DNA from 3 places in the Arthrobacter sp. 24S4-2 genome. Region 2 is predicted to be linked to each of the others. Evidence: riboswitches for the same ligand, from Rfam matches in the RefSeq annotation. Region 2 holds a riboswitch; each other region holds the start of a gene.
What was found. Region 2 has a riboswitch for S-adenosylmethionine ahead of FCN77_RS17245 (aminotransferase class V-fold PLP-dependent enzyme). Riboswitches for the same ligand answer to the same signal wherever they lie in the genome.

Region 1 (7,423 bases), 2.0 Mb from region 2:
CGAGCACCACGTGATCGCCTTCGGAGACATCGTCCACTCCCTCACCGACGGACACCACCCGCCCCACGGCCTCATGCCCCAGTGCCATCGGCAGCGGCCTGACCCGCGATCCGTCCACCACCGAAAGATCGGAGTGGCACAGGCTGGAGTACGTGATGGCGACGCCGAGCTCGCCTGGCCGCGGTTCGGGCCGGTCCAGTTCCTGGATCAGAAGCGGACGGGCTTCGGTGTAGCCGGTTCCGGCGGGAACGGTGGCATAGAGGACTGCGGCGTGCATGGGCGGCTACTTCTTCCCGGAGGCAAGAAGGTCCGCCGTGCCCTGTGCGTCCGCGGCGTCGACGTCGTGCAGCGAGATGCCGCGGGTCTCCTTGAGGAAGTACACGGAAACGGCTGTCACGATGCAGGCGCCCAGCAGGTACAGCGCCACCGGCGTGGAGGACTTGAAGGTGCTCAGCAGGGCCGTCGCGATGATCGGCGCCAGCGAACCGGCCACGATCGAGGTGACCTGGTAGCCCAACGAGACCCCTGAATAGCGCATCCGGGTGGGGAACATCTCGGCCATGATGGACGGCTGGCCGGCGTACATCAGTGCGTGGAAGAGCAGGCCGATGGTGATGGCTGCGAGGATGACGAGGTCATTGGCCGTGTTCATCATGGGGAAGGCGAAGAAGCCCCAGGTGCCGCCGAGGACGGCGCCGGCCATGTAAACAGGGCGGCGGCCGAAAGCGTCGGACATCTTTCCGACCAGCGGCACCGCGCAGAAGTGGATGAGGTGTGCCACGAGCAGGAGCAGCAGGATCCGGGCCGTGTCGGCCTGGACGATCACCTTCAGGTAGGTGATGGAGAACGTAACCACAAGGTAGTAGAGGATGTTTTCCGCGAAACGCAGTCCCATGGCGGTGAACACGCCGCGGGGGTAGCGGCGGAAGACCTCGGCCACGCCGTAGCCCTTGTTCTCAACAACGACTTCCTTGCGTGCTTCAAGGAAGATCGGGGCGTCCTGGACCTTGGTGCGGATGTAGTAGCCGATGATGACGATCACCGCGGACAGCCAGAACGCAACGCGCCAGCCCCAGCCGAGGAAGTCCGCGGACGACAGGGTGGAGGACAGGGTGAACAGCACGCCGGTGGCCAGCAGGTTGCCCATCGGTACGGCGGACTGCGGCCAGCTGGCCCAGAACCCGCGCGACTTGTTCGGGCTGTGCTCTGCCACGAGGAGCACTGCGCCGCCCCATTCACCTCCGACGGCGAAGCCCTGGACGAAGCGCAGGAACACGAGCAGCGCCGGGGCCAAATAGCCGATCTGCGCAAAGCCGGGCAGGCAGCCCATCGCGAAGGTGGAGACGCCCACCAGGATGATGCTGAGCTGGAGCAGCTGTTTCCGGCCGAACTTGTCGCCGAAGTGGCCGAAGACGATGCCACCGATGGGGCGTGCAACAAAACCCACAGCGTAGGTGACGAAGGCGGCAATGATCCCGTCCAGTTCCGTGCCGGAATTGGGGAAGAACATCTTGCCGAAAACCAAGGTGGCCGCGGAGGCGTAGAGGAAGAACTCATACCACTCAACAACAGTGCCGGCCATGGAGGCCGTGACCACTTTCTTCAGGCCTGAGGCCTTGACGTCAGTCTCATCTGTGCGCCCTGCGGCAGAGTTTTGCGTACTCATGTGTGAACTCCTTCGGCGTCTCCGTCGACACCATGTGGACCATTCCGTAGCGAACGCGTGTGATGTGCACCACCAATGCGCCGGTCCCCTAGAGTATGGACTCACATTGCCGCAGGCTCAACGCCATTTTCTGCAGGACTGCTCTGCATAAATGCACATTGAGCCGACGGCCTATGCGAAGAAGTTCTCCCGCAACTGCACGTTGAGCTGGCCGATCTCGGTCAGGAATCCGTCGTGGCCGATAGGTGCCTCGATCACGTGTACCGGCACGTCGCCTGGAAGTGCCGCAGCGAGTTCATGGGACTGCGCGGGGAAATACAGCCGGTCGGTATCCACGGCGGCAATGAAGAATTCCGCCCTGGCCTGAGCCAGGGCTTCCTTGAGCGAGCCGCGCCCCCGCGCCACGTCGTGGCTCATGAGTACTTCCGTGATGGCGATGTAGCTGTTGGCATCGAAACGCCGCACCAGCTTGGTGCCCTGGTGGTCGAGGTAGCTCTCCACCTGGTAGCGGCCCCGGTCCCCCAGCGAGACTGCCTGCAGTGGCGCTTCGCCGCCCTGGGCGCTGCGGCCGAAGCGGGTCTCCAGCTCATCCGCGGAGCGGTACGTGATGTGCGCGATCCTGCGGGCAAGGGCCAGGCCGGCCTCGGGCTCCTGGCCGCCGTAGTAGTCGCCCCCGTTGAAGTTGACGTCCTGCCGGATGGCCAGGGTCTGCGCCTGGGCGAAGGCGATCTGCTCGGCAGTGCTGCTGGCACCGATGGAAATCACGCCGCAGCGCCGGACCCGGTCCGGGTAGCTCACCGCCCATTCCAGGGCGCGGGCCCCGCCCATCGATCCGCCCAGCACCGCGTACCAGCTGTCGATGCCCAGAACGTCGGCCAGCCGGGCCTCGGCGGCCGTGGTGTCGCGAAGGGTGACCAGGGGGAAACGTGAGCCCCACGGCTTCCCGTCCGGGGCTGGAGTGGAGGGGCCGGTGGAGCCGTAGCAGCCGCCCAGGATGTTAATGGAGACGACGAAGTACCGGTCAGTGTCAACGGGTGCACCCGGGCCGGCAAGCTGCTCCCACCAGCCCTCCTCGTCGCTGGCTCCCCTCGTCACATGCGTGCTGCCGGTCAGCGCGTGCTGCACCAGTACGGCATTGGAGCGGTCGGCGTTCAGGGTGCCCCACGTTTCGTAGGCGAGCGTTATCTCCGGCAGGTGGCCGCCCGCTTCCAGGTCAAGACTGCCGATGCTCAGGAACTTGACGGTTCCATCAGGGGCGGTTCCATCAGGGGCCGTGCTGGTATTCACTGTGTTGGTATTCACTGTGTGAATGTTTGTTTCGGGTACACCACTGCGGGTGACGGCAATCGTCATTTGAAGACCTCTTCTTCGCGCTTGCCCGCCGCCAACTGGCCGGCAGGCCAGGTCTTCACCCGGGGCACCCCGCCGCGAAAGGAGGGTTGCCGGCCAGCAAGCCGGGGCTGTCACTGGCACTCATGACCTGAAACGAGTCTACGAAATGCGTCCGTGCAATGGCGAAGATTGTGACACCAATATGACTCCCGGCGTCGAGGCGCCGGGAGTCACAGGGGTTCAGCGCTGCGGCGGCAGGCCCGTCGGGGCGGCCGCGCCGGCGCCTCAGTCGCCCTTGGCGGCGCGGAATCCGGCGTCGAGGTCAGCGATGATGTCATCGATGTGTTCGAGCCCCACCGACAGCCGGACGAGGCCCGGCGTCACGCCGGCAACCGCCTGCTGCTCGGCGGTCAGCTGGCTGTGCGTGGTCGACGCCGGGTGGATGACCAGGGAGCGCACGTCACCGATGTTCGCCACGTGGGAGTGCAGTTCCAGGGCGTCCACGAACCGCTTACCGGCTTCGGCACCGCCGGCGATGTTGAACGACACGATGGCGCCGGTGCCTTTGGGCCCGTACTTGCGGCCGCGTTCGTACCAGGGGCTGGACGGCAGCCCTGCATAGGCAACGGATTCGACGTCGTTCCGGGCTTCCAGCCACTCGGCAACGCTCACCGCATTGGCGACGTGACGCTCAACGCGCAGGCTCAGGGTTTCCAGGCCCTGGGCAATGAGGAAGGCGTTGAACGGGGAGACGGCCGAGCCAAGGTCGCGAAGCAGCTGCACGCGGGCCTTGAGGATGTAGGACAGGTTGGCGCCCAGGGCACCGTCCGCGCCGAGGTCCCGCGCGTACACCAGTCCGTTGTAGGTGGGGTCGGGGATGTTGAAGCCAGGGAATCTTTCGGGGTCCTTGCCGAAGTCGAAGTTGCCCGAGTCCACAATTACCCCGGCGATGGCACTGCCGTGGCCGCCGAGATACTTCGTTGCCGAGTGCACCACGACGTCCGCGCCCCACTCCAGCGGCCGGATCAGGTAGGGAGTGGACAGCGTGTTGTCCACGATCAGCGGGACGCCGGCTTCGTGGGCGGTGCGCGAGACGCCCTCGATGTCCAGGACGTCCTGGCGGGGATTGGACACCACTTCGGCGAAGAAAAGCTTGGTGTTGGGCCGGACAGCGTCCTTCCAGTGCTGGAGGTTGTCCGGATCCTCGACGAACGTCACCGAGATGCCGAACTTCTTCAGGGTGTGGGCCAGCAGGTTGTAGGTGCCCCCATAAAGGCTGGGGCTGGCCACCACGTGGTCGCCTGCTTCGGCGACATTGAGGATGGCGAACGTTTCGGCTGCCTGCCCGGAGCTCAGCAGCAGGGCCGCCAGGCCGCCTTCGAGGCTGGCGACGCGCTGTTCAACCGCGTCCTGGGTGGGGTTGCCGATCCGTGTGTAGATGGGCGCAAGCTCGGCCAGCGCGAAGCGGTTGGCGGCGCTTTCGGCGCTGGGGAACACGAACGACGTCGTCTGGTAGATGGGCAGCGCCCGCGCGCCGGTGGCGCTGTCCGGCTCCTGGCCGGCGTGGATCTGTCGGGTTTCAAATGACCATGCGTTGGACATCGGGAAGCTCCTTCTTGGGAAGGGCACCTGTGCCGGAGGCAGGATGTGCCGTCCCAGGGCTGGTGCCGCGCTTGCCGCCCGGCGGGCGCCGGAAGGCCTGGTCTTCACCCGGGGCACCCCACCGCGGAACGAGGGTTGCCGGCCAGCAAGCCGGGGCTTGATGCTGGCGCTCATGACCTGGGCCCAGTCTAGGAAAGGGAAGATGCGCGTGAACAGCTTTGTGACGAAGGACGTCAACCCCCTGGTTCCGGCGGCTCCCGGGCGCCCGTTCGGGACATCCCATCAAGGTTAGGGGACCCTTAGCTGAGAGCTCCATCACAAAGTGTCAAGATGATGGCATGCGCATGGATCACGTCTCTTACGCCTGTGAACAGGATGGCCTGGCAGCCACCACCGAACGTATTTCGTCCGCCCTCGGCGTCGAAGCCGTAAAGGGCGGGGTGCACCCCCGTTTCGGCACCCGTAACATGATCATCCCGCTCGCCGGGCACAAATACCTGGAGGTTGTGGAGGTCCTTGACCACCCGGCATCCGACAAGGCTCCGTTCGGCCAGGCCGTCCGGGCACGCTCCGCCGCAGGCGGCGGCTGGATGGGCTGGTGCGTCGAAGTGGACGACCTGGCACCGTTCGAAGAACGTCTGGGCCGCGCCGCCGTCAACGGCAACCGCAAGTTCCCCGACGGCCGCGAACTCGTCTGGAAGCAGATCGGCATTTTGGGCCTCATCGCGGACCCGCAGGTGCCTTACATGCTCAAGTGGGAAGGCGATCCGGACCTCCACCCGTCCAACGCCTACGCAAGCAACGTCAAGATGTCCAGCCTCACCATTGCCGGCTCCGCGGAGCGGGTCACAGAATGGCTGGGCGAGCCGGTCGAGAGGCCGCTGGAGGACGTTGCGGTGAACTGGATCGCACCGCACGGGACGCCGGGAATCCTTTCCGTCACTTTCGAAACCGCCTCCGGGGCAGTAATCATCTGATCCTGATCCACCGTGTGGTCCGCCATGGGCCACGGGCAGCGCGCTGCCCCTGAACTTCGGCCGCTATCAGCGGGTGCCAATGACGTCACCCACCGATAGCGGCCGAATCCTTTTAACTAGCAACTACCCCAGCCCAATGGCCTTGCCGAAGAGGCTGAAGCCGACGAAGGCCACGATGTCCAGCACCGCGTGCGCGATGACCAGCGGCATGACGCGGCGGGTCCTGGTGTAGATCCAGGCAAACACAACGCCCATCACGGCGTTGCCGATGAACGGGCCGAAGCCCTGGTAGAGGTGATAGCTGCCCCGGAGCATGGAGCTGGCGAAGATGGCCAGCGGCATGCTCCATCCGAACTTGCCGAGCCGGTCCAGCAGGTACCCCACCACGATGACTTCCTCCACGATGCCGTGCCGCACCGCGGAAAGAATCAGTACGGGCACGGTCCACCAGTACGAGTCCAGGGCACTGGGAATGATCGCGGTGGTGATGCCCAGCGCCCGGCCGGCGGCATAGAGTCCCAGGGAGGGAATGCCGATCAGTGCCGCGAGGCCCATGCCCTGGAGCAGGTCCTTGCCGGGGCGGGCAAAGTTGAAGCCCAGTTTGCGGAAGGCGGAGGCGCCGGACTCCCCCGCCGTCCGGTGCCCGGTAAGGAAGTAGATCACCAGCACCACGGGAACCAGGGCGAACACAATGTCCAGCAGCTGGTACGTGAGGTCGAAGTACTCGCGGGTGCTCTGCGAACGGTTGAGGGTGGAGGTCCCTTCCGCGAGGGGCGCCCGGGTCAGCTTGTCCAGCAACTGGACCACGGAGTACACGGCGGACTGCCCCAGTGACAGACCCAGGACGATCCAGACTTCTATCCGCAGACGACGGCGGGAGGGAACCAGCATGTTCCTATCTTGCCTGCACTTTCTGGTTCTTTCCTGTCCGCCGCCCTGCGGGCGCTCCGGGACCGTCTGCACCGGGGCCTATGCTTGGAATTTATGAGTGAGCCCGGGAAAATCATCATGATCCGGCACGGCCAGTCCGCCGCCAATGCCGACACCTCCATCTATAACCGGGTGCCCGACTACCGGATTCCGCTGACGGAACTCGGCCTGGAACAGGCGAAGGCAGCCGGTGAACAGGTCCGCCGGGAACTGGACGGGCGGCAGGTGTGTGTTTACGTCTCGCCCTACCTCCGGGCCTACCAGACCCTCGAAGCGCTCAACCTCGGATCCCTCGTGGAGCGGGTCATCGAAGAGCCCCGGCTCCGCGAGCAGGACTGGGCGAACTTCCAGATCGCCGGGGAGATCGAGGACCAGAAGGAACTACGGAACGCCTACGGCCACTTCTTCTACCGGTTCCGGGAGGGTGAATCCGGCTCGGACGTCTACGACCGGATCTCGTCCTTCATGGAGACCCTGCACCGGCACTGGTCCAAGCCCAGCTATGCTCCGAACGCCCTCTTCGTCACCCACGGGCTCACGATGCGGCTGTTCTGCATGCGCTGGTTCCACTGGTCCGTGGAGTATTTCGAGTCCCTCAACAACCCGGACAACGCCGAAGTGCGGACCCTGGTGCGCACCGACATGGGCAAATATGAGCTGGACAAGCCGTTCAGCCAGTGGGTGGACCGCCGTGTGGACGAGACGGTCCTGGACGCCCCGCCGATGGTCTTCTAGCCGGCCGCAGCCCGCACCGACGTCAGCGGGCGCGGACGCCCGCCCGCCAGACGGCGTGGGTCAGCGGGATGCCCGGCCGGTAGGCCAGGTGCGTGGCGGAGGGGGCGTTGAGCAGGTGCAGGTCCGCACGGTGGCCGACGGCCACCGAACCCACCGCCCGTTCGCCGTCGACGTCGTTCCC
Region 2 (7,423 bases):
ACGATTCGGTCCCGAACCATTGGATCGTGGCGCCGGGCCACATCCGCGCTTTCGACCGCCGGATTGAACAGGATCTGTCCAACGCCGGCCCCTTCCTCGCTGCGGCCCTCGCGACCGGCGGCACTGTCCGCATACCGAACTGGCCCGCCCCCACCACCCAGGTGGGCGACCTGTGGCGCAGCATCCTCACCGACATGGGTGCCACGGTCACTCTGGACAACGGCACACTCACTGTCACCGGCGGACCCGAAATCAGGGGCGCGGACTTCTCCGACACCAGCGAGCTTGCACCCACTGTCGCAGCCCTGTGCGCATTGGCCACCGGACCGTCGCGGCTGAGCGGCATCGCACACCTCCGCGGTCATGAAACAGACCGGCTCGCCGCCCTGGTCACCGAAATCAACCGTCTTGGCGGGGACGCCGAGGAGACCGCTGACGGCCTGCTGATCCGTCCCGCGAAGCTTCATGGCGGCGTCGTGCACAGCTATGCGGACCACCGGATGGCCACAGCCGGGGCCATCCTGGGACTGGCCGTTCCGGGCATCGAGGTGGAAGATATCGGCACCACGTCGAAGACGATGCCGGACTTCCCGCAGTTGTGGGAAGCGATGCTGGCACAGCAACCTGACCGGCAGACGGAACAGCCCCGTGGGGCGTAGTACCGGTTCCTGGGACGAATCCGATATCCGGATCCGTCCCAACAAGAAGGGTTCGCGTCCCCGGACCAAGGACCGGCCCAGCTATGACGACGCCGTCACCGGCCGCATCATCACCGTGGACCGCGGACGCTACACGGCGGTCGTTGGCGAAGACACCGGACACGAACGCACTGTCATCGCCGCCCGGGCGCGCGAACTGCGCCGTTCGCCGGTGGTCGCCGGCGATTTCGTGTCCCTTGTCGGCGATGTCTCCGGGGCACCGGACACGCTGGCCCGCCTCGTCAGGATCCAGGACCGCCGCACGCTCCTGCGGCGCAGCGCCGATGACACCGACCCCATCGAGCGCGCTGTCGTCGCAAACGCCGACCAGCTGGTAGTGGTGGTGGCCGCAGCCAACCCGGAACCGCGCACCGGCTTCATCGACCGCGCCCTCGTGGCGGCCTACGACGCTGGCATCGAGCCGTTGCTGCTCGTCACCAAGGCGGACGTCAAGGATCCCACCGAGCTCCTGTCGAACTACCGGCACCTTGATTTCCCGGTGATCATCAGCAGGACAGCCGATGCCGCGGCCTCCGGAATCGACGCACGCTCCGACGACGGACTGTCCGCACGTCTCGACAGCGATGCCGTCTCGGAGCTGCGCACCCACCTCAACGGCAAGGTCACAGTCATGCTGGGCCATTCGGGTGTGGGCAAGTCCACCATGGTCAACGCCCTCACGGGCGCTGAGCGCGCCACCGGCGGCGTCAACGCCGTCACGGGGCGCGGCCGGCACACCTCGTCGTCGGCCCTAGCCCTGCGGATCAGTGACGCACCTGCCGGGAGCTGGATCATCGACACACCGGGCATCCGCTCCTTTGGCCTGGCGCACGTGGATCCGGACCGGATCCTGCGGTCCTTCCCCGATCTGGAACCCGGCACCGACGCCTGCGAACGCGGCTGCAAACACGATGCCTCAGCGATCAACTGCGGTGTGGATGCCTGGGTCGCCGAAGGACACGCCGGCCCGTCCGGCGAGGCGCGGCTGGCCTCACTCCGCCGCCTGCTGGGCACCGATCCAAGGATGGAAGCGCAGGAAGCCAAGGAGCTGGGCATCGTTTCCTAGGGCGGTTTCCTAGTGCGGTTCACCCCCGGGGAGCACGGTACAGAACGCGGCGTCCCAGCCGGCCGGCCGCATAGACGGTAGTTTGGAACCATGACCCAACCCGCTTCCAGCTACAACGATGACCTCCGCCTGGCCCATGTCCTGGCTGACTCTGTCGATTCCCAGACAATGAGCCGCTTCAAGGCACTGGATCTTCAGGTTGAAACCAAGCCGGACCTGACGCCAGTGACGGATGCGGACAAGGCCGCCGAAGAGTCCATCCGCGGGCAGCTCTCCCGTTCCCGTCCCCGCGACGCCGTCCTCGGTGAAGAGTTCGGCAGCTCCGGGCACGGTTCCCGCCGCTGGATCATTGATCCGATCGACGGCACCAAGAACTTCATCCGCGGCGTGCCCGTCTGGGCCACCCTGATCGCCCTCGTCGACGAGGGCGAACCGGTGGTCGGGCTGGTCAGCGCACCCGCACTGGGCAAGCGCTGGTGGGCCGCCAAGGGCGCCGGCGCCTACATGGGGCGGTCCCTTGCTGCTGCAACGCGCCTGAAAGTCTCCAACGTTTCCAACCTTTCGGACGCGTCGCTTTCCTACTCGAGCCTGGGCGGCTGGAAGGAACGCGGCAACCTCGACGAGTTCCTTGGCCTCACCGAGGAAGTGTGGCGGACCCGCGCCTACGGCGACTTCTGGTCCTATTGCATGGTGGCCGAAGGATCGGTGGACATCGCATGCGAGCCGGAGCTGAACCTCTACGACATGGCCGCCCTCGTCCCGATCGTCACCGAAGCCGGCGGCCGCTTCACCTCGCTGGAAGGGGTGGACGGACCCTTCGGCGGAAACGCGCTGGCCACAAACTCGATCCTGCACTCCGAAGTCCTTAAACGGCTGAATCCGGACCTTGACGACCTCCTCCAGGGAGGACCGGCTCCGGAACACTGACCTTCCGGAGGGCGCGGTGGAATCGACAGCGCGCAGAATAAACGACGGCGGGATCCCCTCTGATAGGGGATCCCGCCGTCGTTTGTTCGGCAAGTTCCCCGTTTTTCCACCGCGCGTAACAAACTGCTTAATAATGCCCGCGACTTTCCCCGGGCAACGCTGATGTCCTAGGCTTTTCAGCAGGTCACGAGTGCCAGCGCTAAACCCCGGTTTGCTGGCCGGCAACCCTCCATTCGCGGTGGGGTGCCCCGGGTGACGACCAGGCCGGTCCGGAACGGACCCGGCAAGCGCGGATCCCCGGAATGCGGGGTCCTTTACAGTAAGGTCCCCATGACTACTGCCACTTTCCCCGCAAACCACCGCACCAAGACGGGCTCTGCCCCCGGACTCCTGGACGAACGGTTTGCGGTGGCCCTGCGCCCGCTGTCGGCCGTCACCGGCGCCGAGATCCAGGCGCCACTGATCCAGGGCGGTCACGTGCGTTACGCCAACCTGGACTACGGGGCCTCCGCCCCGGCCCTGTCCGTCGTGTCGGCCTACCTGAATGAAATCCTGCCCTACTACGCCAGCGTGCACCGCGGCGCCGGCTACGCCTCACAGATCAGCACCTCGGTCTACGAAAACTCCCGGAACATCGTCCGGACCTTCGTTAGCGGCAGGCCTGACGATTCCGTGATCTTCACCAGGAACACCACGGATTCCCTGAATCTGCTGGCCGGCTGCCTGCCCGTTTCAGACGGCCGGCACACCGGCGAAGTGCTCTACCTCGACATCGAACACCACGCCAACCTTCTCCCCTGGCAAGGTGTGCCGCACCGCAGCGTCGTTGCCGCCCCCACACTCAGCGCCACCATCGAGAGCCTGCGCACCGAACTCCGCCAAGGGGACATCAGCCTGCTCGCGGTAACGGGCGCCTCCAACGTCACCGGCGAAATCCTTCCGATCCGCGAGCTGGCGGCCCTGGCCCACGAACACGGCGCCCGGATTGTTGTTGACGCGGCGCAGCTGGCCCCTCACCGCCGCATCAACATCGCAGCGGACGACGTCGACTACCTCGCCTTCTCGGGCCACAAGCTGTACGCGCCCTTCGGCTCCGGCGTACTGGTCGGCCGGCCGGACTGGCTCGACGCCGGCACCCCCCACCTTGCAGGCGGCGGCGCCGTGCGGGAGGCCAGGCTGGACTCTGTCAGCTGGACCACCGGACCGGCACGGCACGAGGGCGGCTCGCCCAACGTGCTCGGCGCCGCCACGCTGGCCCGCGCCACGCAGGTCATCGGGGCCCTCGACCAGGAACTGTGGCACGCCCACGAAACCGCCATCCGGTCCTTCCTCGTTGAGGGCTTGCGGAAGATCGACGGCGTGACTGTCCACCAGATTTTCAGCGACACGGACCAGGCCGCGGACACCATTGGTGTTGTGAACTTCTCCGTCGAGGGCTACGACGCCGGCCTCGTGGCGGCCTACCTTTCGGCCGAACACGGCGTGGGCCTTCGCGACGGCCGCTTCTGCGCCCACCCGCTGCTCAAGCGCCTTGGCCTGCCTTCCGGCTCGCTGCGGGCAAGCTTCGGCGTCGGGTCCAGGCTGGAAGATGCACAGCGCCTGCTTGCCGGCATCGAAGAACTCCGCCGGACCGGACTTGGCTGGGATTATGTGGTGGACTCGGGCCGCTGGGTTCCGGCCAACGACACCCGCACCTACCCGGACTGGGCACCGAACACGCCCGGCACCGCCGGCGCGGCGCCCTGCACCGAGGACTAAACGCGGTTCGGAGCTTTCCCCGGCTCCCCGGCGGTGAAGGGGACCGGAACGGGGAGCTACTTGCGGTAAATTCGAGGGGTAAGAAATCACGCCTGCCCGAAGGAGACTGCACGTGGCACGGGGAGGCCCCAAACTGCATCACACACGCCGTCACGAGCTCGGCCGGAGCTTCCAGGGCGGCGGCGAGCACTATGACCGGGTGCGCCCCGGCTACCCTGCGGACTCCGCAGACTGGCTTGTAGGCAGCATCGGCAGGACAGCCGGGGTTGCCGACGCCGCGGACATCGGGGCGGGGACCGGAAAATTCACCGCCCTGCTTGTTGAACGCGGACTGGCTGTCTCAGCCGTGGACCCGTCAACGGACATGCTCACCCAACTGCGGTTCTCCCTTCCGGGAGTTCCCGCGACGGAGGGCACCGCAGAGGACACCGGACTCCCGGACCGTGCGTTCGACGTCGTCAGCGTTGCCCAGGCGTGGCACTGGTGCGACCCCATTCGGGCCAGTACGGAGCTTGCCCGCATCCTCCGCCCCGGCGGTGTGCTGGGGCTGGTCTGGAACCAGCTGGACACGTCGGTGCCCTGGGTGCACCGGCTCTCCCGGATCATGCATGCCGGGGATGTCCACAAACCGGACTTCCGGCCGGCAGTGGGGCCTGAATTTACCGGGCTGGAGAGCCATCTGACCCGCTGGGAGGATCCGGTGACCACCGAAGACATCGTGGAACTGGCCAAGTCGCGCAGCTACTACCTCGCTGCCGGTGAGCTCACCCGGGCGAAGGTCCGTGCCAACCTGGACTGGTACCTCCACGACCACCTGGCCCACTCCCGCGGGGAAGCCATCGGACTCCCCTACCTGACCCAGACGTGGCGGGCTTTCAAGGCATGAGTCCCGTAACCAACGCGGTAGGCTTGGACTCGTGAAGACCAGCGCGCCCTCCTCCTCCATCGAGGACTACGTCAAGGTCATCTATTCCTTCACGGAGTGGCAGGACAAGCCAATCACGTCCTCACAGCTGGCCCAGCGGCTGGGCGTGGCCAACTCCTCGGTCTCGGAAATGGTCCGCAAGCTCAAGGACCAGGGGCTGGTTGACCACAAGCCCTACAGTGCCATCACGCTCACGGCCGACGGCATCCGCCTGGCGCTGTCCATGGTCCGGCGGCACCGCCTCATCGAGACTTACCTTGTCCAGGAGCTCGGCTACAGCTGGGACGAGGTCCATGATGAGGCCGAGTTGCTGGAACATGCCGTATCAGACACTTTCATTGAGCGGATGGCCGGCAAGCTGGGCAACCCGCTCCGCGACCCGCATGGCGATCCCATCCCCGCGGCGGACGGAACCGTCCAGGTGCCCCATGCCCATCGCATGAGCGAACTCGACGAGGGCCACCACGGCAGGATCACCAGGATCAGCGACGAAAATCCCGCGCTCCTGCGCTACCTTGCCGCCCAGGAGATCGACCTCGACGCCGACATCGAAGTTGTCGGCCGCAAGCCCTTCGGCGGAGCGCTCGTGGTCCGGATCGGCTCGGGCGGCACCGGCCGCGAATTCGACCTCGCCGATGAGGTCACATCGGCGCTGTGGGTGCATAGCGACACAGCTCATGCCGGGTGCCGGCTGGCCGATGCCTGATTGAGGGCCCCCGGATGAGTCCGGCCGCGGGTCCGGGCTGGTTTGGCGTGGCAGGGGGGCCCTGCCCAGGTTTTCCATCGACGCGTGATTCGCCCACCACGGCGGAACGCGGCGGCACTGGCCTTGGGCCGCCGGTGACCTGACCACGTTCGGTTCCTGGCCCACGGGCACGGCGTCCCGACGACAGCACGGATTCGAAGCGGCGCCGGATCCCGTATCGTTTAACGAATGGTTACGCGACGTGAAGCAGCTCAGATCCTTGATATTCCGCTGGAGATGGCGCACCGTCACGGCATCCCGTCCAGGCTCTCGGAGGCCGAACTCTCCGAGCTCCTGGACAATCCCCCTGCATGGCTGGTCCAGTCCAAAGCCAACCGGACGGGCAAGCGGCCAGTGTGGGTCCAGCTGACCTGCGCCGTCTGCGGCTTCTCGGAAGCCGCAAGGCCCAAGAAGTGGTGGCCAACATTTACGTATGTCTGCTGCGCCCACCACGCGCCGGACGATATGCCTCCGGTCATACCGGGCCTGATCCGCAGCGAATACGAGGGAATCGGCAGCCGGTTCGTCGGCATTGCCGACGTCGAGGTCCCCGGTTCCTGACGGCCCGGACAGTCTGGCGGTTGTACCGACTCCCGGACGGGTTGCACCCCGAAGCCGGCCATGATGCCAGTTTCATTCACGACAAAACAGGCGTACCTTACAAGCACGGGGCCTATTCCAGGCTCCGACGTTAGGGAGGGCGACATGCCTGACAAATCGCCGCACCGGCAGGTCACCAAGAAATCGGACAAGTCCATCAAGCAAAAGAGGGCCGAGAAGAAGTCCAAGCATGAACTGGACACCCACGTGGACCCTGTAGCGCACATCAAGAAGCGCTGACGCCGCGCGGCCGTTGAGGGCCGCGGGCGGATGCGGGCACGGTGCCGAAACAAAAAGGCCGGAAGCTTTCGCTTCCGGCCTTTTGCACGGGGTGGAACCGCGTTGCCGCCGTTCCGATGGTGGAGATGGGGGGAATTGAACCCCCGTCCGATGTTGTGTTAACAGGGCTTCTCCGGGCGCAGTTTGCGTCGGATTTTCTCGGCCCCAGCCCTCCTGCAAACAGGTGGCTGATCCGGGCCCAGTCATCTAAGAGTCCCGTTTGCCCCGATGACGGAGGCAAACAGCAGTGGCTATCTAAATGACGCCAGGATCCGGGGCAATAGCGACCTCGGGCTGACGGACTGTCTTACTGCTTAGGCAGCGAGAGCGAAGTCAGTGCGGTTTGATTTGGCACTTATTGGTTTGCAGACAGCGTTTACGAGATAATTCTGCATCCTCGGCCCGCTTCACCTGTCGCGACTAAC
Region 3 (7,423 bases), 1.5 Mb from region 2:
CTGCAAGGCCAGCGGCGCCAAAGTGGAGTGGTCCTCCACATCCGCGGACAGTGTGGGTGCACCCAGGGTGGCCGGCCCCGCGAGGGCCTTGAGCTCGGCCAGCAGCCCGGCCGCCGAATACCAGAGAAGACCGGGCAGCTGTTCCGATTCGAGGGCAGCCCCGTTCCTGGCTGCCTCGAGGTGGCGCTGACGGATGCGCCGCTGCGGCGGGTAGAGCTTGGCGATCCGGCGTTCGCTGCTGATACCCAGATGGGCCAGCCCCAGCCGCAGCGCCTCGAACGAGAGAGCCAGCTGCATGGGCTGGAAGTTGCCGCCGGAGACCATCCGGCCGGAGGCGAGATCGGTGAGCGGGTTGTCCCCCCGCCCGTTGAGCTCCACCTCCAGTGCGTCTTCCAGGGCAGTGACCTGCCACCTAAAAGCTCCGTGGGTCTGGGGTGCCGCCCGGAAGGACAGCGCGTCCTGCACGGACACCTCCCGGTCAGGATCCTCCAGCCAGCCCCCTTCAAGGAGCCGCAGCACATGGGCCGCCGTGACAGTCTGGCCCGCCACCATCTTGGCCGCCTGCACCGCCGGCGAAAACGGGCTAAGGTTCCCGCCGCCGTCGTGCCGTGCCGTCGCCTCCAGCGACAACGCCAGCGCAGTGTCCGCCAGGTCGGCGAGCCGCAGGCTCCGGTGCAGCACCAGCGCGCCGACGCCGATCGAATAGGAATTGGAGCTGACCAGTGCCAGCGCTTCACCGGGCGCCAGTTCCAGCGGCGCCAGCCCGGCTTCGGCGAGCGCCTGCCCGCCCGGCAGCAGGCCGCCGTCGGGCGATACCGCCCGGCCTTCCCCGATGGCGACGGCGGCCACGGCGGCGAGGTGGGTCAGGTCGGCGGAGCCCACGGACCCATCACGGGGGACCGCCGGCACCACGCCCCGGTTGAGCATTTCGGCATAGAAGCGGGCCGTTTCCGGCCGGACGCCGGAGCCGCCGCGGCTGAAACCCACCAGCCGCGCCAGGATCACCGCGCGGACCTCATCAGCGGCCAGCAACTCCCCACACCGCTGTTGTGGTAGCGCACCACCTGCACCTGGTACGCGAGGATCGACTTCTCGTCCACGGCAGTGTCACGCCCCGAACCGAGCAGGGTGTTCAGTCCGTACACCCTGTGGCCGGAGTCGATGGCCTGCTGCACCACTTCCCGGGAGAGCCCGATCAGCTCCAGCGCGTCCGTGCTCAGGACGAATTTCATGGCCGGATCCGCCGCGGCCTCAGCGATGTCCTTGGCACGCACGTGCGCCGTGCCGATGAGGAAAGTGCTGCCGCCGTTTCCCATGGCGCTAGAAGTCCAGCAGGTTCCGGCGGAACCCGCCGTCGCCATAGCTTGTACGGAGCAGCCCCCGCCGCCGCAGCACCGGCGCCAGGCGATCCAGGACGCCGTGAACAGTGGCCGGGTCTACGAAGCCGGAGAACAGGAACCCGTCCCCACCCACCTGGGCGCCGGTCTCCTCGAGGTACTCCGCAATGTCCTCGGCCGTGCCGATGATGCTGTCGCCCGCGCCGCCGCTGCGTGCCTGCAGGAGCTGGCGCAGCGTGGATCCGGGCGGACCTGCCTTGGCGAAGTGGTCCAGGGTCCCCTGGTTGCTGTTGGTGGTGAGTTCGGGGAGCGGCGCGTCGAGGTCGAACTGTTTGAAGTCGATGACCGAGAGGTAGGAGATGGAGTTCAGCTGGCTGTCGATGTCGCGCTGCGTGAGCTGCCGGCGCTGCTCACGGAGGTCATCAGCCTCGGCGCGGGAGCCCACCACGGTGGGTTTGAGGACGAACAGCACCTTGACGTCGTCTGGGTTCCGGCCGGCCGCGGCGGCCTCCGCCCGGATGGAGTTGCGGTAGTCCTTCATGCCGTCCGCGCCCCGGGCCAGGGCTATTGCGACGTCGGCGTTTGCGCCCGCGAAGGCCTTGCCCCGCGGCGACGCGCCGGCCTGGACCAGCACCGGCTCCTCCGGCAGCGGTGCGGTGTTCAGCGGCCCCCGGACCTTGAAGAACTCGCCGTTGTGGTTGATCGGATGGACCTTCGTGTGGTCCGCAAAGACGCCCGCTTCCGCGTCCTCCAGGATGGCGTCGGGGGCCCAGCTGCGCCAGAGTTTGCGGACAACGACCACGAACTCCTCGGCTTTCTCGTAGCGGAGGTCATGCTCGATCTGCTGGTCCAGCCCGTAGTTCTGCGCGGCAAGGTCGCTGCCGGACGTCACCACGTTCCAGCCCAGCTGGCCGTTGGAAAAGTGCTGCAGGGTGGCCAGCAGCCGGGCTGCCGTAAACGGCGGGTAGAAAGAGGCGCTGACCGTGGGAACAATGCCCAGGTGTTCCGCGGCGGAGAGCAGGTACGGGACCAGTGCCAGCGGATCGTGCTTGGGCGCAAAGGACGCCTGCGCCAGCGACACCTCGGCACTGCCGCCGTAGGTGTCCGGAACCGTGAGGGAGTCCTCGATGATGAACAGGTCCAGCCCGGCCCGCTCGAATTCGCGCACGGCGTGCTGATAGAGCGCCGGCTTTTTCCAGTCGTAGCCGACGCCGTAGCCGGGCGTTCCCCAGCCCTGGACGCCAAATCCGTGACCCACAAACCAACCGAAGTGCAGCATGGGACTGACTGTATTCCCGTTGGATCTGTTCACGGCTGCCTGGTTTCATCCGGCGTTACAGCGGTTCATCTCCCGTCATTATCCTCCCGGTGCGGCCATTTGTAACTGCAACGCAGGGTCATGTACGGGCCGCAATAACCCCCGATTGGCTCCGGGTTGATTGCGCATTGCGCGTGGTCCCGTTACGGAAGATGACGACGACGGCGGTGCGGGCCGCCGTCGTAAGTGTTACGTTTTTGGGGAGTAATGAGAACCGGTGCCAAGCCCTGACTGGCCGGTCGGCAACCCTCCCTTTCGCGGCGGGGTGCCTCAGGTGAATACTCGGCATATCGACCAATTCGAGCTGCAAGCGTGAGAGAAGGAGACCCGTCGTGTCTGACGCCCCCGCCCAACTGGTTCCGGCCGCCGCCCCGGCTGCCGCTGGCCAGGACCTGTCCCAGGAAAAGCTGGCGTACCGCCTGATCACCGGCCCGGATGACCGTTCCTTCTGCGAGCGCATCTCCGCGGCGCTGGCCGAAGGCTACGTCCTGCACGGGAGCCCGGCGGCCACGTTCAACGGCACCACCGTGATCGTTGCGCAGGCTGTGATCCTTCCGGCAGCCATCGCCACTGCCGACGCTGCTGTGGCAACCGCGGTGGACGAGCTCGACTTCGACGCCGACTTCCCCGGCGACGGTTTCGAGGGGCACGCGTGAGCTACGCCGGAGACCTGAGCCCGCAGGACGCCTGGGCCAAGCTGGAACAGGGCGCAGTCCTGGTGGATGTCCGCACCGAGGGCGAGTGGGCGCATATCGGCATCCCGGAAACGGCGTCCGCCAACGAAAAGCGAAATGATCCCCTCTTCATCCAGTGGACCTTCCCCGGCGGCATCCCCAACCCGGATTTCGTCGACCAGCTGAAGCAGCAGGCTCCGGAGGACACCGGCGTCGAATTGGTGTTCCTTTGCCGTTCCGGCGCGCGCTCGGTGGCCGCCGCAATTGCCGCCACGCAGGCCGGGTTCACGGCCTACAACGTCCTTGAAGGCTTTGAGGGCGAACCGGACCGATGGGGCGAGCGCACCGTCAACGGCTGGAAGAACCGCGGCCTGCCCACCAACCTCGGAAAGAACTAAGTGACCTTCAACCCCGACGCCGCCGGCTGGAGCCCTGACACCCAGGCTGTTCGCGGCGGTCTTGACCGCACCAATTTCCAGGAGACCGCGGAGCCGATCTTCCTGAACTCCGGCTTCGTGTATGAATCCGCGGCAGCTGCCGAGCGCGCCTTCACCGGCGAGGACGAACGGTTTGTGTACTCCCGCTACGGCAATCCCTCCGTGGCCACGTTCCAGGAGCGGCTCCGGTTGCTCGAAGGCACCGAAGCGTGCTTTGCGACGGCGTCGGGAATGTCCGCCGTCTTCACGGCACTGGGTGCCCTGCTGGCTGCCGGTGACCGCGTTGTGGCCGCACGCTCGCTGTTCGGCTCCTGCTTTGTGATCCTGAACGAGATCCTGCCCCGGTGGGGCGTGGAAACTGTGTTTGTGGACGGCCCGGACCTTGAGCAGTGGCGCGCCGCCCTTTCGGAGCCGACGACGGCGGTCTTCTTCGAGTCGCCGTCCAACCCGATGCAGGAAATCGTGGACATCGCCGCTGTCAGCGAACTGGCACACGCGGCAGGGGCGACCGTCGTCGTCGACAACGTCTTTGCCACTCCCCTACTGCAGCGCTGCGGCGAACTCGGTGCCGACGTGATCGTTTACTCCGGCACCAAGCACATCGACGGCCAGGGCCGGGTCCTTGGCGGTGCCATCCTGGGCACCAAGGAGTTCATCGACGGACCGGTCAAGCAGCTCATGCGCCATACCGGGCCGGCGCTGTCCGCATTCAACGCCTGGGTCCTGACCAAGGGCCTGGAAACCATGGCGCTGCGCGTCAACCATTCCTCCGCCTCCGCACTTCGCCTGGCCGAGTGGCTTGAGGAGCAGCCCGCCGTCAGCTGGGTCAAGTACCCGCTCCTGAAATCCCACCCGCAGTACGAACTGGCCGCCAAGCAGATGAAGGCCGGCGGCACAGTGCTCACGCTGGAGCTTTCAGCGTCCGGGGGCCGTACGGCGAAGGAGGCCGCCTTCGCGCTGCTGGATTCGCTGCGGATCATCGACATCTCCAACAACCTCGGCGATGCGAAGTCACTGATCACCCACCCGGCCACCACCACGCACCGCGCCATGGGTCCGGAAGGCCGTGCGGCCATCGGGCTGAGCGACGGCGTGGTGCGGCTGTCCGTGGGGCTCGAGGATGTTGACGACCTCATCCGCGACCTGGAGCAGGCACTCAAGCAGATCTGACCAACGCAGATCGGAATAGCGCGAACGAACAGCGCGAACGGGCAGATACGGCCCTGATTCCTGCATTTTGAGGGCCTTAACTGACCGTTCGCGCTAAAAAAGCGCCTTGCGGGTCACCCGGCGCCCCTCCGTCAACCGTGGGTTCTGGCTCTGGCCGCTACCGCTGGGGGGATACCCGGGTGGTGGCGCAGTGGGATGACGTTGGTGTGGCCGAGGCGTCGGTTCCCATCAGTGGCGAACTGGTTGCGGCCGCGGTGCCGGAGGTGCGGAAGTACTGGGTCTCGCTGTAGGTTCGGCTAGGCCCAGAATGCGTCGCCTTTCGCGGTGTCCTGGAAGAACTCCCGCCCCTCGGTGATCTTGCCGTCAGCCACCCGGAATGCAATTGCGCCGTCCTGGTCCAGGGCCCGGCCGCCGTTCTCTGCACGGTTGTTCTGCACCGCAACGGTGTTGGTTTCCCCACCGATGATCTCCTCAACGGTCACCTTCAGGTTGCCTCCGGAACGCGTTCCGAGTTCACCGAAATAGGCCAGGATGGCGTCGCGCCCCTCCTTCTTTCCGGACAGCACGCCGTCTCCGGCCACATGCCAGACTGCATCCTCCGCGAACATCTCGCCAAGGGTTGCCATGTCACCTGCGTTGAAGGCCTCGTAGCCGCGCCGGACCAGTTCAACATTCTCCTGGGTTCCCATATCGGGTACCTCTCCGTCATCGTCGTCGGGTAATTCTCGGACGGTTCAAGGCTATTCCCGCGGAATTTGCTTGTCGATGGGTCAGGTGTCCAGCTCCCAGTGGACGCGGATGGCATCGGCAACGGGCGCGGCGCCGACATCCACCCGGAAAGCCACCGGCGCTGTCCCCGTCTCTTCGATAACGGTGTCGTGGTAGACGCGGCCACAGGAGGGCACAGGGTATAGAGGTCCTCGTCGTCCGGCCAGGCAGCCAGCCCGGCAGGGACGGGTGTGTCCCCGCCAGGGTGAACAGGCATGCCGTCGGAGTTGGCTTGTATCAGTCCTTCATCGCCCACCGTGTTCCCGCAGACGCACACGATGGTGGTGACATCGTGGTCGGTGACTTTGGCGTATTCGGGTTCCATGGCGCGCTCCGGGGGTAGTTGGGCCTTAATCAGGACTGGCGGACGCGCAACAGCACCGGCGCCTGCTCCTCTGCGGTGGCGGCTTCGGCCCGGCTCATACTGACTTCCACAGAGTGGGCCACCACGGCGGCCAGGCCGGCGGCGGCGTCCGCGGTTGCAGCGAGTCCTTGCTGCATGGCACGGCGCTGCTGTTCGGAGCCCGTCCCGCGGGCAAGGATCCTACGGACGCCCTTCCGGGCCAATTCCAGCTCGCCCTGTTCCGCCAGGACGGGTGCCACGTACTCCACCAGCGCCTCCACCACCTCAGCGGCGGGTGCCGGACGGAATGTGCCGAAATCGAGCAAGTCACCGCGAAGGCCGCAATTGCTGGCCTGCCATGCCGCCATCTTCAGGAGCACGGTGGGTACCGGAGCCGGGTCCACACCGGCCAGCCATTCCCTGCTGGCAGATTCCACCAGGCCGCGCACCAGCACGGCAATTAGGGCGGCGTCCTCCGCCTGCAGGCAGACGTCGGCCACACGGACTTCCACGGTGGGGTGGTTACGGGAGAGCCGCGCATCGAAATAGATCATGCCCTCATCCAGCAGCACGCCGCTGTCCAGCAGCCGGGTCACCACGCGACGATACATGGAGTGGGTACCGAAGATCTGGGACGGCCCCGACGTCGGCCAGCGGTTCCAGGCCTGCGTGCGGTAACTCTCGAACCCGGTCTCCACACCATTCCAATATGGCGAGTTCGCGCTGAGTGCGGTGAGCACCGCCAGCTTGTCCCTGATCCGGTCAATGACGGCCACACCCTCTTCGGGCGACTCGACGAAAGTGTGGACGTGGAAGCCGCACGTCAGCTGTTCATGGACGGTGAGCCCAAACCGCTCCTGCATGGTGGCGTAGCGGGGGTTCGGCGTGGTGTGCGTTGTAGAGGCGATGGGCGATGTTGCCAGCGCCGCCACCCGGGCATCGTGTTTCTTCGCAGCATTGTCCGCCAAGGCGCGGCCCTGGCGGATCTGCAGGAGCAGCTCCTCATAGTTCAGGCAGGGACGCGTCTGCGTCTCGATCTGCTCAAGTTTCAGCTCGGCAGTCAGGCCGGTGCCGCCGTCGTCATGGGTTGCATCATGGGGATCCGGGAGCCGGGGCTTGTCCGGTGCGTCGTCGGCAGCGAGCTTCCGCCCTGTCAGGAGGGCGTCCGCCAGCGCCAGCGGCTCCCCGGTCACGGGGTCCACAATCAGCAGCTCTTCCTCAACCCCGAAAGTTCGCATGCATACATTGTGCCCCCGTGACGCGCCGTAAGACAGGAGCCGTCATTCAGTCCTGGAAGTACTCGATCTTCGCGCCGATGGAGTTGAGCCGCTCGGCCAGGTCCTCGTAACCGCGCTCGATCACATAGATGTTGCGCA

Region 1: another riboswitch for S-adenosylmethionine. It lies ahead of FCN77_RS07570 (homoserine O-acetyltransferase); the one in region 2 lies ahead of FCN77_RS17245 (aminotransferase class V-fold PLP-dependent enzyme).
Region 3: another riboswitch for S-adenosylmethionine. It lies ahead of FCN77_RS24280 (DUF1737 domain-containing protein); the one in region 2 lies ahead of FCN77_RS17245 (aminotransferase class V-fold PLP-dependent enzyme).

What each region holds. Positions count from the first base shown of each region.
Region 1 covers NZ_CP040018.1:1,658,235-1,665,657, reverse strand. Annotated here, with positions in the region: gene FCN77_RS07580 (zinc-dependent alcohol dehydrogenase family protein) at 1-277, opposite strand, end outside; gene FCN77_RS07575 (MFS transporter) at 284-1,666, opposite strand; gene FCN77_RS07570 (homoserine O-acetyltransferase) at 1,838-3,019, opposite strand; SAM riboswitch class IV at 3,032-3,147, opposite strand; gene FCN77_RS07565 (bifunctional o-acetylhomoserine/o-acetylserine sulfhydrylase) at 3,284-4,600, opposite strand; SAM riboswitch class IV at 4,663-4,778, opposite strand; gene FCN77_RS07560 (VOC family protein) at 4,939-5,577, shown strand; gene FCN77_RS07555 (CPBP family intramembrane glutamic endopeptidase) at 5,701-6,468, opposite strand; gene FCN77_RS07550 (histidine phosphatase family protein) at 6,562-7,242, shown strand; gene FCN77_RS07545 (amidohydrolase family protein) at 7,265-7,423, opposite strand, start outside.
Region 2 covers NZ_CP040018.1:3,707,280-3,714,702, forward strand. Annotated here, with positions in the region: gene aroA (3-phosphoshikimate 1-carboxyvinyltransferase) at 1-659, shown strand, start outside; gene FCN77_RS17235 (ribosome small subunit-dependent GTPase A) at 649-1,764, shown strand; gene hisN (histidinol-phosphatase) at 1,855-2,691, shown strand; SAM riboswitch class IV at 2,874-2,987, shown strand; gene FCN77_RS17245 (aminotransferase class V-fold PLP-dependent enzyme) at 3,022-4,449, shown strand; gene FCN77_RS17250 (methyltransferase domain-containing protein) at 4,562-5,335, shown strand; gene FCN77_RS17255 (metal-dependent transcriptional regulator) at 5,367-6,080, shown strand; gene FCN77_RS17260 (hypothetical protein) at 6,309-6,680, shown strand; gene FCN77_RS27410 (hypothetical protein) at 6,825-6,959, shown strand; RNA gene ssrA (transfer-messenger RNA) at 7,077-7,423, opposite strand, start outside.
Region 3 covers NZ_CP040018.1:5,220,887-5,228,309, forward strand. Annotated here, with positions in the region: partial or broken gene FCN77_RS24270 (aromatic amino acid ammonia-lyase) at 1-1,361, opposite strand, end outside; gene FCN77_RS24275 (NtaA/DmoA family FMN-dependent monooxygenase) at 1,321-2,616, opposite strand; SAM riboswitch class IV at 2,859-2,974, shown strand; gene FCN77_RS24280 (DUF1737 domain-containing protein) at 3,048-3,311, shown strand; gene FCN77_RS24285 (rhodanese-like domain-containing protein) at 3,308-3,727, shown strand; gene FCN77_RS24290 (O-succinylhomoserine sulfhydrylase) at 3,728-4,936, shown strand; gene FCN77_RS26460 (hypothetical protein) at 5,074-5,226, shown strand; gene FCN77_RS24295 (nuclear transport factor 2 family protein) at 5,233-5,625, opposite strand; gene FCN77_RS27445 (hypothetical protein) at 5,707-5,841, opposite strand; gene FCN77_RS24305 (glutamate--cysteine ligase) at 6,059-7,285, opposite strand; gene FCN77_RS24310 (UDP-N-acetylglucosamine 1-carboxyvinyltransferase) at 7,332-7,423, opposite strand, start outside.